4 regions of the Enterobacter sp. CFEC122 genome follow, and region 1 is predicted to be linked to each of the others. Evidence: predicted binding sites of a transcription regulator. Region 1 holds the regulator's gene; each other region holds the start of a gene.
What was found. Region 1 encodes Fur, which represses iron uptake genes when iron is present. Its sites were predicted from a motif close to ATAATAATGAGAACNACTATCAA; they were not measured.

Region 1 (3,846 bases):
TACTGGTTCACGGGCTTTTTGGCAGCCTGGATAACCTGGGCGTGCTGGCGCGCGAGCTGGTTACCGACCACGATATTCTTCAGATCGATATGCGCAATCATGGTCTTTCCGGCCGTTCCGACGAGATGACCTACGCCGCGATGGCGCAGGATCTGCTGGATACGCTGGATGCCAACCACTTGCAAAAGGTGACCCTCATCGGGCATTCAATGGGCGGTAAAGCGGTGATGGCCCTGACGGCGCTGGCCCCGGAGCGTATTAACGGCCTGGTGGTGATTGATGTTGCGCCCGTGGATTACGACGTCCGCCGTCACGACGAAATTTTTGCCGCCATCAATGCGGTCACCGAAGCGAGTGCCGCGACGCGTCAGCAGGCGGCTGCCGTCATGCGTGAGCATCTTGATGAAGAAGGCGTCGTCCAGTTCCTGCTGAAGTCGTTTGTTGACGGCCAGTGGCGTTTTAACGTGCCGGTGCTCTGGAACCAGTACAACAATATCGTGGGCTGGGAAACCGTGCCCGCCTGGCCGCACCCTACCCTCTTTATTCGCGGCGGTAACTCCCCTTATGTTACCGACGCGTACCGCGACGCCATACTGGCGCAATTCCCGCAGGCTCGCGCCCACGTCATTGCCGGAGCCGGGCACTGGGTGCATGCGGAAAAACCTGACGCCGTGCTGCGCGCCATTCGCCGCTATCTTGCTGATACTGCAAATTGATTAAAAAGAGAGCGACTGGAAGGCTGCGGGCTTCCAGTCGTTGGCGCGCCGTTTTTGGTGATGTATGATGGCGCGCTTATCGCCCGGGCATTAGCAGGGCGGCGTGTTTCCCCCGAAGTCTCAGAATCATGGCCAAAGAACAAACGGACCGTACGACACTAGATCTGTTCGCGAATGAGCGTCGCCCGGGACGACCGAAGACGAATCCGCTTTCGCGCGATGAACAGCTGCGTATCAATAAACGCAATCAGCTTAAACGCGATAAAAATCGTGGGCTTAAGCGTGTCGAACTGAAGCTCAACGCCAACGCGGTCGATGCGCTTAACGAGCTGGCCGACGCGCGAAATATTAGCCGCAGCGAGCTCATTGAAGAGATGTTGATCGCCCAGCTTGAGATGCTGCGCAGCCAAGCATAAGTCTGAAAATTCCCTTAATTACCCTTTTCATGTAGCACAGAGTGCAGTCCTGCGCGATAGCTGTTTCCGCAGGGTTGCCAGTTCTGCTATTATTGCCCTTATCCGTGGCCGAATTGCGCCACCATACTATTAAGTTTCAAGAGGTTATTTTACTCATGGCAATCATCGGCATTTTCTTTGGCAGTGATACCGGCAATACCGAAAATATCGCGAAAAACATTCAAAAACAGCTCGGTAAAGACGTTGCTGATGTGCATGACATCGCCAAGAGCAGCAAAGAAGATCTCGAAGGCTATGACATTCTGCTGCTGGGTATTCCGACCTGGTACTACGGCGAAGCCCAGTGCGACTGGGATGATTTCTTCCCGACGCTGGAAGAAGTGGACTTCAACGGTAAGCTGGTTGCCCTGTTTGGCTGTGGCGACCAGGAAGACTACGCCGAGTACTTCTGTGACGCGCTGGGTACCATCCGCGACATCATTGAGCCGAATGGCGCTGTGATCGTCGGCCACTGGCCAACCGCCGGTTACCACTTCGAAGCGTCCAAAGGCCTGGCCGATGACGATCATTTCGTGGGTCTGGCCATCGACGAAGACCGTCAGCCAGAACTGACTGCAGAGCGCGTCGAGAAATGGGTTAAGCAGATCCGTGAAGAACTGCACCTGGACGATATTCTCAACGCCTGATTTTTATCGCGGCGCAACGGCGGTTGCGCCCGCGCACCAGGTCAAACCGATTAAATTAATTGCTACAATCTTTTAACTTTTTCGCCCAGACCTGTACAATGTCTCCCTGATAAAATGTGGTTTTCCACCGAGCAAGTTTGTTGGTGATACCCCATTTTTATAAGCATATTTTGCCTGAGACTTGCAGTTTTCATTTAGCCATGGCAGTTCTATAATGAGACGCATTATCCCGGGTGCATTTTCTGTCACTTCCTACAGAAGTGAATCGTTTAGCAACAGGACAGATTCCGCATGACTGACAACAATACCGCATTAAAGAAGGCTGGCCTGAAAGTTACGCTTCCTCGGTTAAAAATCCTCGAAGTGCTTCAGGGTCCAGACAATCACCATGTCAGTGCGGAAGACCTTTATAAACGTCTTATCGACATGGGTGAAGAGATTGGGCTGGCTACCGTCTATCGCGTGCTGAACCAGTTTGATGACGCGGGCATTGTCACCCGTCATAATTTCGAAGGTGGTAAATCTGTCTTCGAACTGACCCAGCAGCAGCACCACGATCACCTGATCTGCCTCGACTGTGGCAAGGTCATTGAATTTAGCGATGACTCTATCGAAGCGCGCCAGCGTGAAATCGCCGCGCGTCACGGCATCCGTCTGACCAACCACAGCCTGTACCTTTATGGTCACTGCGCTGAAGGCGATTGCCGCGAAAATGAACATGCGCATGACGCAAAATAAGTGAGTGTTCATACTCTGAGCCAGCCGTAAGGTTGGCTTTTTTTTGCCAGAAAAAAGCCCTGTGGCACAGTGCCACCGGGCGTAAAGCAACTTATTTATTATTATTGCGTATCTCGTTCCAGATCTTATCGCAACGCTTCGCCACTTCCTGATCGTTACCGGTTTTACGTGCCTGGATACAGGCCTGGTAATCCATCACGCGGACATTCTCCTGCGTCGCGAACTGCTCGTGCGCTTTCTCTTTCTTCAGCACGTTCAGCACGCTCTGGCAGGCTTCAATTTTCTCCGGCGATCCTTCCGCAGTATTAATGCAGGCGCTGTAGGCCTCCTTGAGGCGGGAGTCCTCTTTCGGTGCCTGAGTCTGGGCACACGCCACCAGCCCCGATGCCAACAGCGCGACGATTACGATTTTTTTCATCATTTGCAGTCTCCGGTCCGGCGGGATCTAACCCGCCGGACGATTCATCAGAAGATGGTGAACGGTGCGATAACCATGAATTTCACGTCACGTTCATCCTGGAAGATGTTGCCGTAACCGCCCGCGTAGCTCGGGATATCGGAGTGGTTGTCGTACTGGGTGAAGTGCAGTTTGAACATCGTGCCTTTCGCGCGGCCATCCTGCAGGGTATAGATAGCATCCAGGCTGTAGGAAGACTCTTTCAGGCGATAGTTTGGATCGTAGTAAGCATCCGGTGTTGCCATGTCGGCAGGTTTTGCATCCCAGGCGTAAGCGTAAGAAGCGCCCACGGCCCAGCCCGGCAGGTTCCAGTTTTTCAGGTCATACATCGCGCCGAAGAAGACCGCTTTCTCACCGTCGGCGTTGAAGTCGGAGCGGTTATCCCACCAGATATCAAGACGACCGTTGGAGGAAGCATAGGTCGGGGTCATACGCTGCAGGAAGTAGCCCTGCTGCCCTTCCGCTTTCACCCATGTGCCTTCCAGACGTAAATCAACCTGACCGACCTTGTAGCCGAAGGTTAACGCCTGCAGCCACGCGGTGCCGTCGTAGATATCATTGACGCCACCGTTACTGACTTTGTCGCGCGTACCGTAGAACTGGTAGCTGGTACTCAGCGGGCTACCCGCAATATCAAACTTATAGCTGGCCTTGGCAAAGTATTGATCGATATAGCCTTGCGCCTGGCCGAATGCCGCTTCGAGAACCAGATCGTTTTTGAAGTCGTATTTCGCACCCAGCGAGTGGAGGTAATCGACTTTGGTTTTCTTATCGTTCTGGTAGAACTTGTCCATTTCAATGTGCCACGGTGCTTTGTACTCGTTGGTCCACAT
Region 2 (3,846 bases), on a different contig from region 1:
ACGTTTTTGGTCATGTCCCAGGTCGCGCTCAGACCAACGATGCTGTACGGGCTGACTTCATCTTTCTCAGACCCGGTCACTGGCTGACCTTTGTAGGTGTACTTCTTCGGCTGCTGCTTGCCGTACCAGGTAAAGGTCGACTGGAGCGACACGTCCTGATGAACCTGCCAGCTCAGGGTCGAGTTCAGCGTGTACTCCGGAATGATCGACAGACGGTCGCCGGTCTCCTTGTTCTTGCTCTGCAGCATGTAGGTGATGTTGTTGGTCCAGTTAATGGTGTCGCTGACCGGCACGTTCAGGGAGCCTTCCAGCCCTTCAACCACCGCTTTCGGTACGTTTTCCCACTGGTAGATATCCGTCTGCACTTTACCGGACGAGGTGTGGCCGATCGGCGCGTAGCCCGCTTCGATCTTGTTGCGGTAGTCGTTGCGGAACCAGGTCACGCCCGCCAGCCAGCCGTCGCGCTTCCACTCCAGACCAATCTCTTTGTTGATGCTGGTTTCGGCCTTAAGATCGTCGTTACCCATCATGTAGCAGCCTACGCCGTCGGAGCTGGCGTAGCAGCCCTGACCTTTGCTGTAGAGCAGGTAGTTCGGGTTGGTCTGATACAGGCTCGGCGCCTTATAGGCGCGGGCGATGCCCATCTTCAGCGTGAAGTCATCCCCCAGACCCTGCGACAGGTTCAGGGACGGGCTCCAGTTGTTGCCGACGATGGTGTGGTGGTCGAAGCGCAGGGCAGGGGTCAGCATGGTGCTGTCGGTCAGCTCCATGTTGTTTTCGGCGAACAGAGAGAAAATCTCTGCCGAAGTGTACGGGCTGCGGTCATTGCTCATGCCCGGAATGGTGCCGCCCTGCTGAGTTTGGGTGAAGGAGGTTGAGTCCTTCATGCGCTGCTGGTTCCACTCGGTGCCAAGCGTCAGGTTCTGGTTAACGAGGAAATCAATCGGCAGGTTGATTTCGCTGTGCAGCATCACGTCGGCCAGATCGGTGTCGGTGAATTTATTGCTGTTGAACAAGCCTTCCGTACCGCCCGCCAGCCCTTCACCCAGACGGGAGTTGCGGGTGTGCTCGTACTGCGCCCAGTTGCTGGTGGTAATGCCGTTATCCCAGCCGCCGTTCCAGGTCACCGCGAAGTTCTGGCGATAGATACGGTTGGTTTCTTTGCCGTAGTTCTTTTTCACCAGGCCGCTGGAGCTGTTGTCGTTGTTAGTGTTCTGGGTATCACCGGCGTAGAGGTTGTTCTGGCGGCTGTAGCCCGCCTCAAATTCCAGAGACTGCATCGGCGCAAAGTCCCAGCGCACCACGCCGTTGATGTCTTTATTTTCTACACCCTCGCGGCCAGCAGGCAGCGTGTCGGCGTAGGCACCGGTACGGTCAGACTGGTGACCCTGGTTGATGTCCCACGCGTCGGCCTGGGTTTTGTCCAGGTTACCGAACATGCGGAAGCTGAAGTCGCCGCCCAGCGGGCCGCTCAGGCTGAAGTTGGTGCGTTTGGTGGAACCTTCATCCTTGTGCTCAGGCGCATTCAGGTAGGTGTTCCAGGAGCCGTGCCACTGGTCGTCGAATTTTTTGGTGATGATGTTCACCACGCCGCCTGCCGCGCCGTTGCCATAGCGCGCGGCGGCCGGACCGCGGATCACTTCGATGCGCTCGATCATCTCCGGCGGCACCCAGCCGGTATCGCCGCGGGTGTCACGCTCGCCGCGCCAGCCCAGACGGATGGAGTTACGGCTGGTCACCGGCTTGCCGTCGATCAGGATCAGGGTGTTTTCTGGCCCCATGCCGCGGATATCAATCTGACGGTTATTCCCGCGCTGGCCGCTGGTGGAGTTACCGGTCAGGTTAACGCCCGGCATGGTGCGGATGATTTCCGCCACGTCGCGCGCGGGCGGGTTTTTGCGGATCTCATCGGCGGTGATGGTCGATACCCCCGGCGCCTGCAGATTCTGCTCGGCGGCGGTGATCACCATCGTATCTTCGTGCTGCGCAGAGGCGGTGTTGTCGTCTGCCAGAGCAGGCAGCGCGACGCCATAAATCCCTAAATTGACCAGCAAGGCCAGAGAGTGAATCTTCTTATTCATTGTACGTCCTGCTTTTGTGGTTGTTTTATGAGCGCTTCCCACAGCGCGGGCACTACGCTATTGCAAATGCAAATAGTTATCAATAATATTATCAATAAAATTTGCTCTGAAACAAAAAAGACTGTTAAACATGGGGTTATAAGGGTGACGGCGTTAACAACGGGAAGTGAAGCGTGGTGGCAGTCGAAAAACGGGCCTGAATGGACGCCGGAAAAGGGAAACTATCGCGTCACGTTCTGGTGGCGTGACCCGGCAGGAACGCAAAGAACGTCACCGATTAAACGCGTCTGGCTCTACGTCACCGGCGTGACCGATCACCACCAAAATGCCCGCCCGCAGTCCCTCGAACGCATTCCCGATACCGACGTCTGGCAGTGGCAGGGCGAGTTCAGCCCCGAGTGGCGCGGAAGCTACTGTTTTATCCCTTCCGTGAATGAAAACGATTTTGCCAGCGTTGTGTTTGAAGGCGAGCAGCCGGAACGCATGGCGCTGCGTGAAGGCTGGCGCAAGCTGCTGCCGCACGCGGTTTCAGACCCGCTGAACCCGCAAAGCTGGCGCGGCGGGCGTGGCCATGCCGTCTCGGCGCTGGAAATGCCGCAAGCACCCGTTCAGCCGGGGTGGAATCATCCCGATACGCCGTATCAGCCGCCAGTCTGCATTGAGTGGGAAAGCGCGCGCCTGAAAAATCGCCGCCGCATCTGGATTTTCACCACCGGGGATCATAGCCCGGAACGCCCGCTGGCGGTGCTGCTCGACGGGCAGTTCTGGGCCGAAAGCATGCCGGTCTGGCCTGCGCTGGCGTCGCTCACCGCCGGGCGCAACCTGCCGCCAGCGGTCTACGTCTTAATCGATGTTATCGATATGACGCATCGCAACCGCGAGCTGCCGTGCAATCCCGACTTCTGGCTGGCGGTGCAGGAAGAACTTCTCCCCCTTGTTAAAAAACGCGTGCCGTTTAGCGACCGTGCTGACCGTACGGTGGTGGCTGGCCAGAGCTTTGGCGGTCTCGCGTCGCTTTATGCTGGCCTCAACTGGCCGCAGCGTTTTGGCTGCGTGCTTAGCCAGTCCGGCTCCTACTGGTGGCCACACCGCGGCGGCCAGCAGGACGGGCTGTTAATCGAGCAACTTAAAACCGGCGAAATATCCCCTCGCGGGTTACGCATCTTTCTTGAGGCCGGGCGCAACGAGCCGCTCATCTTCCGCGCGAATCAGGCGATTTATGCCGAACTGCACACACACCAACCGGTTATCTGGCGTCAGGTTGACGGCGGACACGATGCGCTTTGCTGGCGCGGTGGGCTGACGCAGGGGCTTATCACCCTCTGGCAGCCGCTTATTCACTAACGGAGTCTGTATGGAATTCAGCAATCCTTTCGATAATCCGCAGGGACAGTTCGTCATTTTGCAAAACGACCAGGGGCAGTACAGCCTGTGGCCACAGCAGTGCGAACTGCCGGCAGGGTGGGGCGTGGTGTGCGAAGCACAGTCTCAGGAGGCGTGCCAGCAGTGGCTGGCGGAACGCTGGCAGACGCTTGAGCCGTCTTATTTCGCGGGGGAGAACGCATGAACCGTCTTCCTCTCGTCGCCGCCCAGCCGGGGATCTGGATGGCGGAACAGCTGTCCACGCTGCCAAACGCCTGGAGCGTGGCGCACTACACCGAGCTGAAAGGCGACATTGACGCGCCGCTGCTGGCAAAAGCCATTGCCGCGGGCATGATGCAGGCCGATACCCTGCGCATGCGCTTTGCGGAAGACAACGGTGAGG
Region 3 (3,846 bases), on a different contig from region 1:
TCATCCGGAGCCAGCTGACACGCCTGAAAAATGAAGCGTTTGACGATGATCTACAGGCAATCGTCGTGGCGCTTGAGGAGAAGAACTACACCGCGGCCATGGCGGCCATTACCGCCTGGCTGCAGGGCCAGCGCGCCGTGACGCCGTGGCGCGATCCGCAGGTGGCGGCCAGCAAGCTGGAGCTGAAGGCGCTGGAAGAGCGTCTGCGCGATCTGATTGACCGCCGCAACGCGCGGGTGCAGCAGCTTGATGAGTTCAACGATCTCTATTTCTCCCGCCTGGGGCCGCTGATGCAGCAGATCCTCGCCCTGCGTAAAACGCTGGCGGAGCTGAACCTGCGTCGTCAGCAGGCGGAAGCGCGTCGGCGCGAGGAGGATTACCGTCGCTGCCAGCACTATATGGCGCAGGCGGTAGAGGTGCTGGCGACGCTCACCCAGCGCTGGCGCGATCTCCCGGCCGACTCCGTCCAGGCCGCTGAGGCGCGTAAGCATCTGGAGCAGCAAAGCAATCTGATTGCCAACCTGCTGGCCGAAGCGCTGGAGCTGGAGAGCGGCTTAACGCGCGAAGAGGAGCCTGCGCGTCAGGCGCGCGACGAGGCGAACGAAGAGTACGAGAAGTATCGCGAACAGCATCACGATGCCGAAGTGCGGCTGCGCAAAGGTAAGCATCTTTCACAAGAGGACCAGAACGAGCTCAAGCGTCTCTGGCGGCAGGCGAGCAAGCTCTGCCACCCGGATCTGGTGGCGGACGATTTGAAAGAAGAAGCCAACAGCATGATGGTACAGCTTAACCAGGCGAAGCAGCGCGGCGATGTGAAAGCCATTCGTTCGCTGGTGGCCCGCCTGCAGCAGGGCTTCGAACCATTGATGGCAAGCGACAGGCTGAACGATCTGGAACGTATCCGCAAAAAAATGGCGCAGGTTCGCGAGCAAATCGACATTTTAGTGAACGAGCTGGCGGAGCTGGAGAAAGAGGAGTCCTGGCTGCTGGTCTCGTCGTTGAGCAATATGGAAGCGTACTTTGCTCAGCAGGAGAAAGCGCTGCACGAGGTCCGCGCCTCGCTCGAACATCAGGTGAGCGAAGCGCAGCTGGATTCGGCAGCCTGATTATTTGGCGTGCCAGTATGCGCTGGCACGCACCAGTTGCTGGTCAATCGCGTCGGTTTCAAACTGACGGCTCAGGCGTTTCACCACCTTCCCTTCCCCGGTCAGCCAGATAAAGTAATCGTCCTCCGGAACGCTCAGCGCCGCCAGATGGTCAGCGACTGCCTGCTCGCTGTGGCCCACCACCCACGTGATATTGAACGCGCTCAGGTCCGCCAGATAGTCCTGGTACGATTCATCCCCAACCGTCACGACCGCGTGTATGTCCGGGCGAACCGGCAGCTGAGCAATGCTCTTTAAGCGTCGGCGCAGCGCGGGCATGCCGGATTCATCGCACACGTACAGCTGCCAGGCGTAATCCTCCGGCACCACCAGCGAACCGCGCGGGCCGCCAATGGTCTGCTTGTCTCCCGCTTTCGCCTCAACCGCCCAGCTGCTGGCAATGCCGCCGTCATGAATGAAGAAATCGAGCATCAGCTCATGACGGACCTCATCATAGAGCGGCGTATAGTCGCGCGCCTGCGGACGCACGCCGTCACCCCAGTCGATGCCTTCATCGGTGACCACCGGCGGCGTAAACGTTGTCCCGGGTGCCGGGAAAAAGACTTTGGTATGGTCGTCGAAACCGCGGGAGCTAAAGCCCTCCAGCGCCTCGCCGCCTAGCACAATGCGCTGAAAACCCGCGCTGGCGCGCTCAACGCGGAGCACCGTCAGCTCGCGAAAACGCAGGTCATTACGAACACGCTGTGGATAACGAGTAGATGCCATTTTTAGACCCTTTTCTGGTGAATACGATATATCTAAATCAATTTTCAAATGATAATGATTACTAATAAGGAAAAATGCAAGATCTTTTAGATTGCATCTGAATATATCTTAGATATAGTTTAGATATATCAAAACAAAGGGAATACTATGCGACACGAACACGAGGGCGGCGGACGTCGGCCGCGCTTTTTCGGCCACGGCGATTTGCGGCTGGTGATTCTGGATATCCTGACCCGCAACGCGAGCCACGGCTATGAGCTGATTAAAGAGATCGAGAACCTGACCCAGGGGAACTACACCCCGAGCCCGGGCGTCATCTATCCAACCCTGGATTATTTGCAGGATCAGACGTTTATCACCATTACAGAAGAAGAGAACGGGCGTAAGCGCATTGCGATTACCGCTGAAGGACAACGCTGGCTGGACGAAAACCGGGAACAGCTGGAACAGATCCAGGTGCGTATCAAAGCGCGCAGCGTCGGCTTTCAGCTGCGCAAAAACCCCCAGATGAAGCGGGCGCTGGATAACTTCAAGGCGGTATTAGACCTGAAGGTGAATCAGGGAGAGCTCAGCGACGCGCAGCTTAAGCAGATTATCGGCGTAATCGACCGCGCGGCGCTGGAGATCTCCCAGCTGGATTAAGCCGGTGCGTGCTCGCTCACGCGGAATACGCGTACCAGCTCTTTCAGGTGCATCGCCTGTTCGTTAAGCGATGCCGCCGCCGCGACGGATTCCTCCACCAGCGCGGAGTTTTGCTGGGTAGTGGCATCAATCAGGCCAATCGCGCTGTTGATCTGCGAGATCCCCTCCGTCTGCTCATGGCTGGCCTGACGGATCTCGCGCAGGATCGCATCCATCTCCTCCACGTTGCCAACCATGCCGTTAATCAGCCCACTCGCTTTTTCGACCAGGTTCATCCCGTCCTGGGTCTGGCTGGTGGAGCTCTCAATCAGCTCGCGGATTTCGCTGGCAGACGACGCGCTCTTCTGGGCAAGCTGGCGCACCTCTCCGGCCACTACCGCAAAGCCGCGGCCGTGCTCACCGGCGCGCGCCGCTTCCACCGCCGCGTTCAGCGCCAGAATATTGGTCTGGAACGCAATAGCATCGATCAGGTCGATAATGTCGGACATCCGGTTGGAGGTCTCGTTAATCAGGCGCATTTTGCTGGTCACCTGCTTCATCATCTCACCGTTGTTTTTGACCACCGTGGCGGCATCGGCAGAAAGGTTGGTCGCTTCACCGGTATGCGAGGCGGTATTTTTCACCGTGGCGGTGATCTGCTCCATCGAGGCGGCAGTCTGTTCAACGGAGCTGGCCTGCTCTTCCGTGCGTGCGGCCAGATCCTGGTTCCCGGCGACAATCTGCGCGGCAGCGCTGGAGATATTCTCCGAGCCGGTCTGCACCTGCTGCACAATGTCCAGCAGACGCGTCTTCATCTCCATCAGGGCATGCAGCAGCAGGCCCGTTTCGTCTTTGCCGTGTGGCGTAATGCTGCCCGTCAGATCGCCCTCTGCAATGGCCTTTGCAAAATTCACCGCCTCACCGAGCGGGCGGGTGATAGCGCGCACGATAAACCAGCCAATCAGGCTGCCTGCCGCAACGCTAAAGAGCGTGAGCAGGATCAGCAGCAGACGGTTAGACCTGAAATCCCCTTCCACCTGCGTACCCGCACGCTGCATCTCGCTGTTCTGAATGGCAATCAGCTCCTTCACCTTCGCTTTATAAGCCTGCTGCACGGCGAGGGTGGTAGTCATCATTTCCTGTATGGCGCCCGCACGGTTGTTGTTCTGCACCGCCTGCAGAATGCGGTAGCGTGAATCCAGGTACTGCTGGCGCACGCTGCGGATATCCGCCAGCACCTGCTGAGACTGTTGATCCTGCAAGGCGTTGTTCAGCTCGCCCAGGATCACCGTGATATGCTCGCTGATCTCTTTGAGGCGCTGCTGAGATTGCCCCGTGTAGGTACCCTGCTCGT
Region 4 (3,846 bases), on a different contig from region 1:
AGCGCCATCCTGATTGGCGTGGAACGCGTGTAAAGGTGACGGGCCGGGAAACTGGCCCTCCGTTGAGGATAAAAATAATGAACACAACAACCTGTACCCACAAAGACAACCCTAATTTCTGGATTTTCGGGCTGTTCTTCTTTCTCTACTTTTTCATCATGGCCACCTGCTTTCCGTTCCTGCCGATCTGGCTGTCGGATATCATCGGCCTCAATAAAACCCATACCGGCATCGTCTTCTCCTGCATCTCACTCTCGGCCATTGCCTTCCAGCCGGTGCTTGGGGTGATCTCGGATAAACTGGGGCTGAAAAAACACCTGCTGTGGATCATCTCCGTGCTGCTGTTCCTGTTTGCCCCTTTCTTCCTCTACGTCTTTGCGCCGTTACTGAAAGCCAACATCTGGCTGGGCGCGCTGAGCGGCGGCATTTATATCGGCTTTGTCTTTTCGGCGGGCTCAGGAGCCATTGAGGCCTACATTGAACGCGTGAGCCGTAACAGTTTCTTTGAGTACGGCAAGGCGCGCATGTTTGGCTGCCTCGGCTGGGGGCTGTGCGCCTCCACGGGCGGGATCCTGTTCGGCATCGATCCGTCGTATGTTTTCTGGATGGGCTCGGGGGCGGCGCTGCTGTTGATGCTGTTGCTGGTGGTCGCAAAGCCAAGACCCAACCAGACGGCGCAGGTGATGAATGCGCTGGGTGCCAACCAGCCGCAGATCACCGCGAAAACGGTCTTTAGCCTGTTCCGTCAGCGCAGAATGTGGATGTTTATTCTGTATGTGATTGGTGTGGCCTGCGTCTACGACGTCTTCGACCAGCAGTTTGCTACCTTCTTCAAAACGTTCTTCGCCACGCCGCAGGAGGGCACTCGCGCCTTTGGTTTTGCGACCACTGCCGGGGAAATCTGCAATGCGATCATCATGTTTTGTTCACCGTGGATCATTAACCGCATCGGCGCGAAAAACACGCTGCTGATCGCCGGGGTGATTATGGCGACGCGCACTATCGGCTCGTCGTTTGCCACCACCGCCGTAGAAGTGATTGCCCTGAAGATGCTGCACGCGCTGGAGGTGCCGTTCCTGCTGGTGGGGGCCTTCAAGTACATCACCGGGGTGTTTGATACGCGTCTTTCGGCGACTATCTATCTGATTGGCTTCCAGTTCGCGAAACAGTCGGCGGCAATCTTCCTCTCCGCGTTTGCCGGGAATATGTATGACCGGATCGGTTTCCAGGAGACGTACCTGATGCTGGGCTGTTTCGTGCTGGCGATTACGGTGGTGTCGGCGTTTACGCTCAGCAGCAGGGAGGAGATTGCGGCAGGCAATAAGGCGCTAGAAGTTCATTAACGCCCTGAACCCACTCACTATTCCGGCGTTGGTCAAAAAATGAATAACCTTATAAAAACTACGGCATTGATAATCATTTTCAATATCATTTAATTAACTATAATGAACCAACTGCTTACGCGGCATTAACAGCTGTGCCGCCCGACAATAATGGAGAGGATTATGAGTTATACACTGCCATCCCTGCCGTATGCCTACGACGCACTGGAACCGCATTTCGACAAGCAGACGATGGAAATCCATCACACTAAACACCACCAGACCTACGTGAACAACGCGAACGCCGCGCTGGAAAGCCTGCCTGAGTTCGCTAACCTGCCTGTTGAAGAGCTGATCACCAAGCTGGACCAGCTGCCAGCGGACAAGAAAACCGTGCTGCGCAACAACGCGGGCGGTCACGCTAACCACAGCCTGTTCTGGAAAGGCCTGAAAACCGGTACTACCCTGCAGGGCGACCTGAAAGCGGCTATCGAGCGCGACTTCGGTTCCGTTGACAACTTCAAAGCGGAATTCGAGAAAGCCGCTGCAACCCGCTTCGGCTCTGGCTGGGCGTGGCTGGTACTGAAAGGTGATAAACTGGCCGTGGTTTCTACCGCGAACCAGGACTCCCCGCTGATGGGTGAAGCGATCTCTGGCGCATCCGGCTTCCCAATCCTGGGTCTGGACGTGTGGGAACACGCTTACTACCTGAAATTCCAGAACCGTCGCCCGGACTACATCAAAGCGTTCTGGGACGTGGTGAACTGGGACGAAGCAGCAGCGCGTTTCGCCGCTAAAAAATAAGGTTGCATTGACGCCTGTGAGAAGCGAGTCTGATGGCTCGCTTTTTTTGTATCTGCGTAATGGAGGCAGCGATGCATTATCCGGTGAATGTATTTACAGGCAAGGTAAGGGAGTACGACGGCAGCCGCCCGAGCGCCATCGCCAAAATTCAGATCGACGGTGAGCTGACGTTAACCGACCTCGGGCTTGCGGGTGACGAGCAGGCCGAAAAGAAGATCCACGGCGGGCCGGAGCGCGCGCTGTGCCACTACCCGCGCGAGCACTATCAGCACTGGAAGGCAGAGTTCCCGGAGCAGGCGGATCTCTTCGTTGCTCCCGCGTTTGGTGAAAATCTCTCCACTGAAGGGCTCACCGAAAAGAACGTGTTTATTGGTGATATCTACCGCTGGGGCGATGCCCTGATTCAGGTGACGCAGCCGCGCTCGCCGTGCTTCAAGCTCAACTACCATTTCGGCATTCATGACATGTCGGCTCAGATGCAAAGCGCGGGTAAAACCGGCTGGCTGTACCGGGTGGTGCTGGCTGGGCAGGTTTCAGCGGATGCGCCGCTTGAGCTGGTATCACGCCTGAGTGAGGTGTCTGTTTACGACGCCTGCGCCATTGCGTGGCATATGCCGTTTGATGACGAGCAGTATCATCGCCTGCTGTCGGCGGCGGGGCTGTCGACCAGCTGGACAAGAACGATGCAGAAACGGCGTTTAAGCAGCAAGATCGAGGATAATTCGCGGAGGTTGTGGGGTAAATAGACCTCAGTAAAAAGTAGGCCGGGTAAGGCGAAGCCGCCACCCGGCACTAACAGCTACGAACGCTTATACAACGGTAGCCACAGCGTTAACCGCAGCCCACCCAGCGGGCTGTCGTCGGCTTTCACCCAGCCGCGATGCTGCTGCATGGCGGTTTCCACAATCGCCAGCCCCAGCCCCGTACCGCCCGATTCCCGGTCGCGCGCCTCGTCGGTGCGGTAGAACGGACGGAAGATCTGCTCGCGGTCTTCCGGGCTGACGCCAGGACCGTCGTCGTCGACGATGACGGTGATCCCGTCTTTATCCACCGAGAACGCCACCTCAATCTTCGTGTGCGAGTAGCGCAGGGCGTTACGCACGATATTTTCCAGCGCGCTTTCCAGCGCGTTGGGGTTACCGTACAGCGGCCATGGACCCGGCGGGAAGTTAACGGTGAAGGATTTGCCCATCTGCTCCGCTTCGAACGCCGCGTTATCCAGCACTTCATGCCACAGATGATTGGCTTTCACCGTTTCGCTCACCAGCGCGTTTTTCTGCTGATTGCGCGACATGACCAGCAGATCGTTGATCATGCTGTCCAGACGATGCGCTTCGGTTTCGATGCGCTCCAGCTCTTTGCTCTCACCGCTGCGGCGACGCAGCAGGGCGGTACCCAGCTGTAAGCGCGTGAGCGGGGTACGCAGCTCGTGCGAGATATCCGACAGCAGGCGCTGCTGGGCCGTCATCATGCGATCGAGCGCGCTCACCATCTGGTTAAAACTGGTCCCGGCGGCCAGGAACTCCTGCGGTCCGGACTCCAGTTCCGGGTGCTGCCTCAGGTTGCCCTGCGCCACTTCGTCGGCGGCGTTTTTCAGCTTACGTGCGGGTTTTGCCAGGCTCCACGCCAGCCATAACAGCAGCGGCGAGCTGACCAGCATCGTGACAATCAGCAGCAGGAGAGGGCGGTCAAACAGCAGGTTGATAAAATCGGACTGGGA

Region 2: a site for Fur is predicted at 2,148-2,170, ahead of ACVCAM_RS03310 (TonB-dependent siderophore receptor). Genes of this name have one in related genera too.
Region 3: a site for Fur is predicted at 1,920-1,942, ahead of ACVCAM_RS21040 (siderophore-interacting protein). Genes of this name have one in related genera too.
Region 4: a site for Fur is predicted at 1,410-1,432, ahead of sodA (superoxide dismutase [Mn]). Genes of this name have one in related genera too.

Annotation. Positions count from the first base shown of each region.
Region 1 covers NZ_JBRIQR010000053.1:20,702-24,547, forward strand. The annotation lists gene ybfF (esterase) at 1-716, shown strand, start outside; gene ybfE (LexA regulated protein) at 845-1,132, shown strand; gene fldA (flavodoxin FldA) at 1,288-1,818, shown strand; gene fur (ferric iron uptake transcriptional regulator) at 2,110-2,556, shown strand; gene chiQ (ChiQ/YbfN family lipoprotein) at 2,648-2,974, opposite strand; partial or broken gene ACVCAM_RS23940 (OprD family outer membrane porin) at 3,022-3,846, opposite strand, start outside.
Region 2 covers NZ_JBRIQR010000002.1:302,472-306,317, forward strand. The annotation lists gene ACVCAM_RS03310 (TonB-dependent siderophore receptor) at 1-2,081, opposite strand, end outside; gene fes (enterochelin esterase) at 2,226-3,425, shown strand; gene ACVCAM_RS03320 (MbtH family protein) at 3,436-3,648, shown strand; partial or broken gene entF (enterobactin non-ribosomal peptide synthetase EntF) at 3,645-3,846, shown strand, end outside.
Region 3 covers NZ_JBRIQR010000038.1:17,370-21,215, forward strand. The annotation lists gene ACVCAM_RS21035 (DNA repair protein) at 1-1,106, shown strand, start outside; gene ACVCAM_RS21040 (siderophore-interacting protein) at 1,107-1,871, opposite strand; gene ACVCAM_RS21045 (PadR family transcriptional regulator) at 2,019-2,513, shown strand; gene ACVCAM_RS21050 (methyl-accepting chemotaxis protein) at 2,510-3,846, opposite strand, start outside.
Region 4 covers NZ_JBRIQR010000025.1:22,814-26,659, forward strand. The annotation lists gene ACVCAM_RS17200 (alpha-galactosidase) at 1-33, shown strand, start outside; gene ACVCAM_RS17205 (MFS transporter) at 78-1,343, shown strand; gene sodA (superoxide dismutase [Mn]) at 1,506-2,126, shown strand; gene yiiM (6-hydroxyaminopurine reductase) at 2,198-2,872, shown strand; gene cpxA (envelope stress sensor histidine kinase CpxA) at 2,926-3,846, opposite strand, start outside.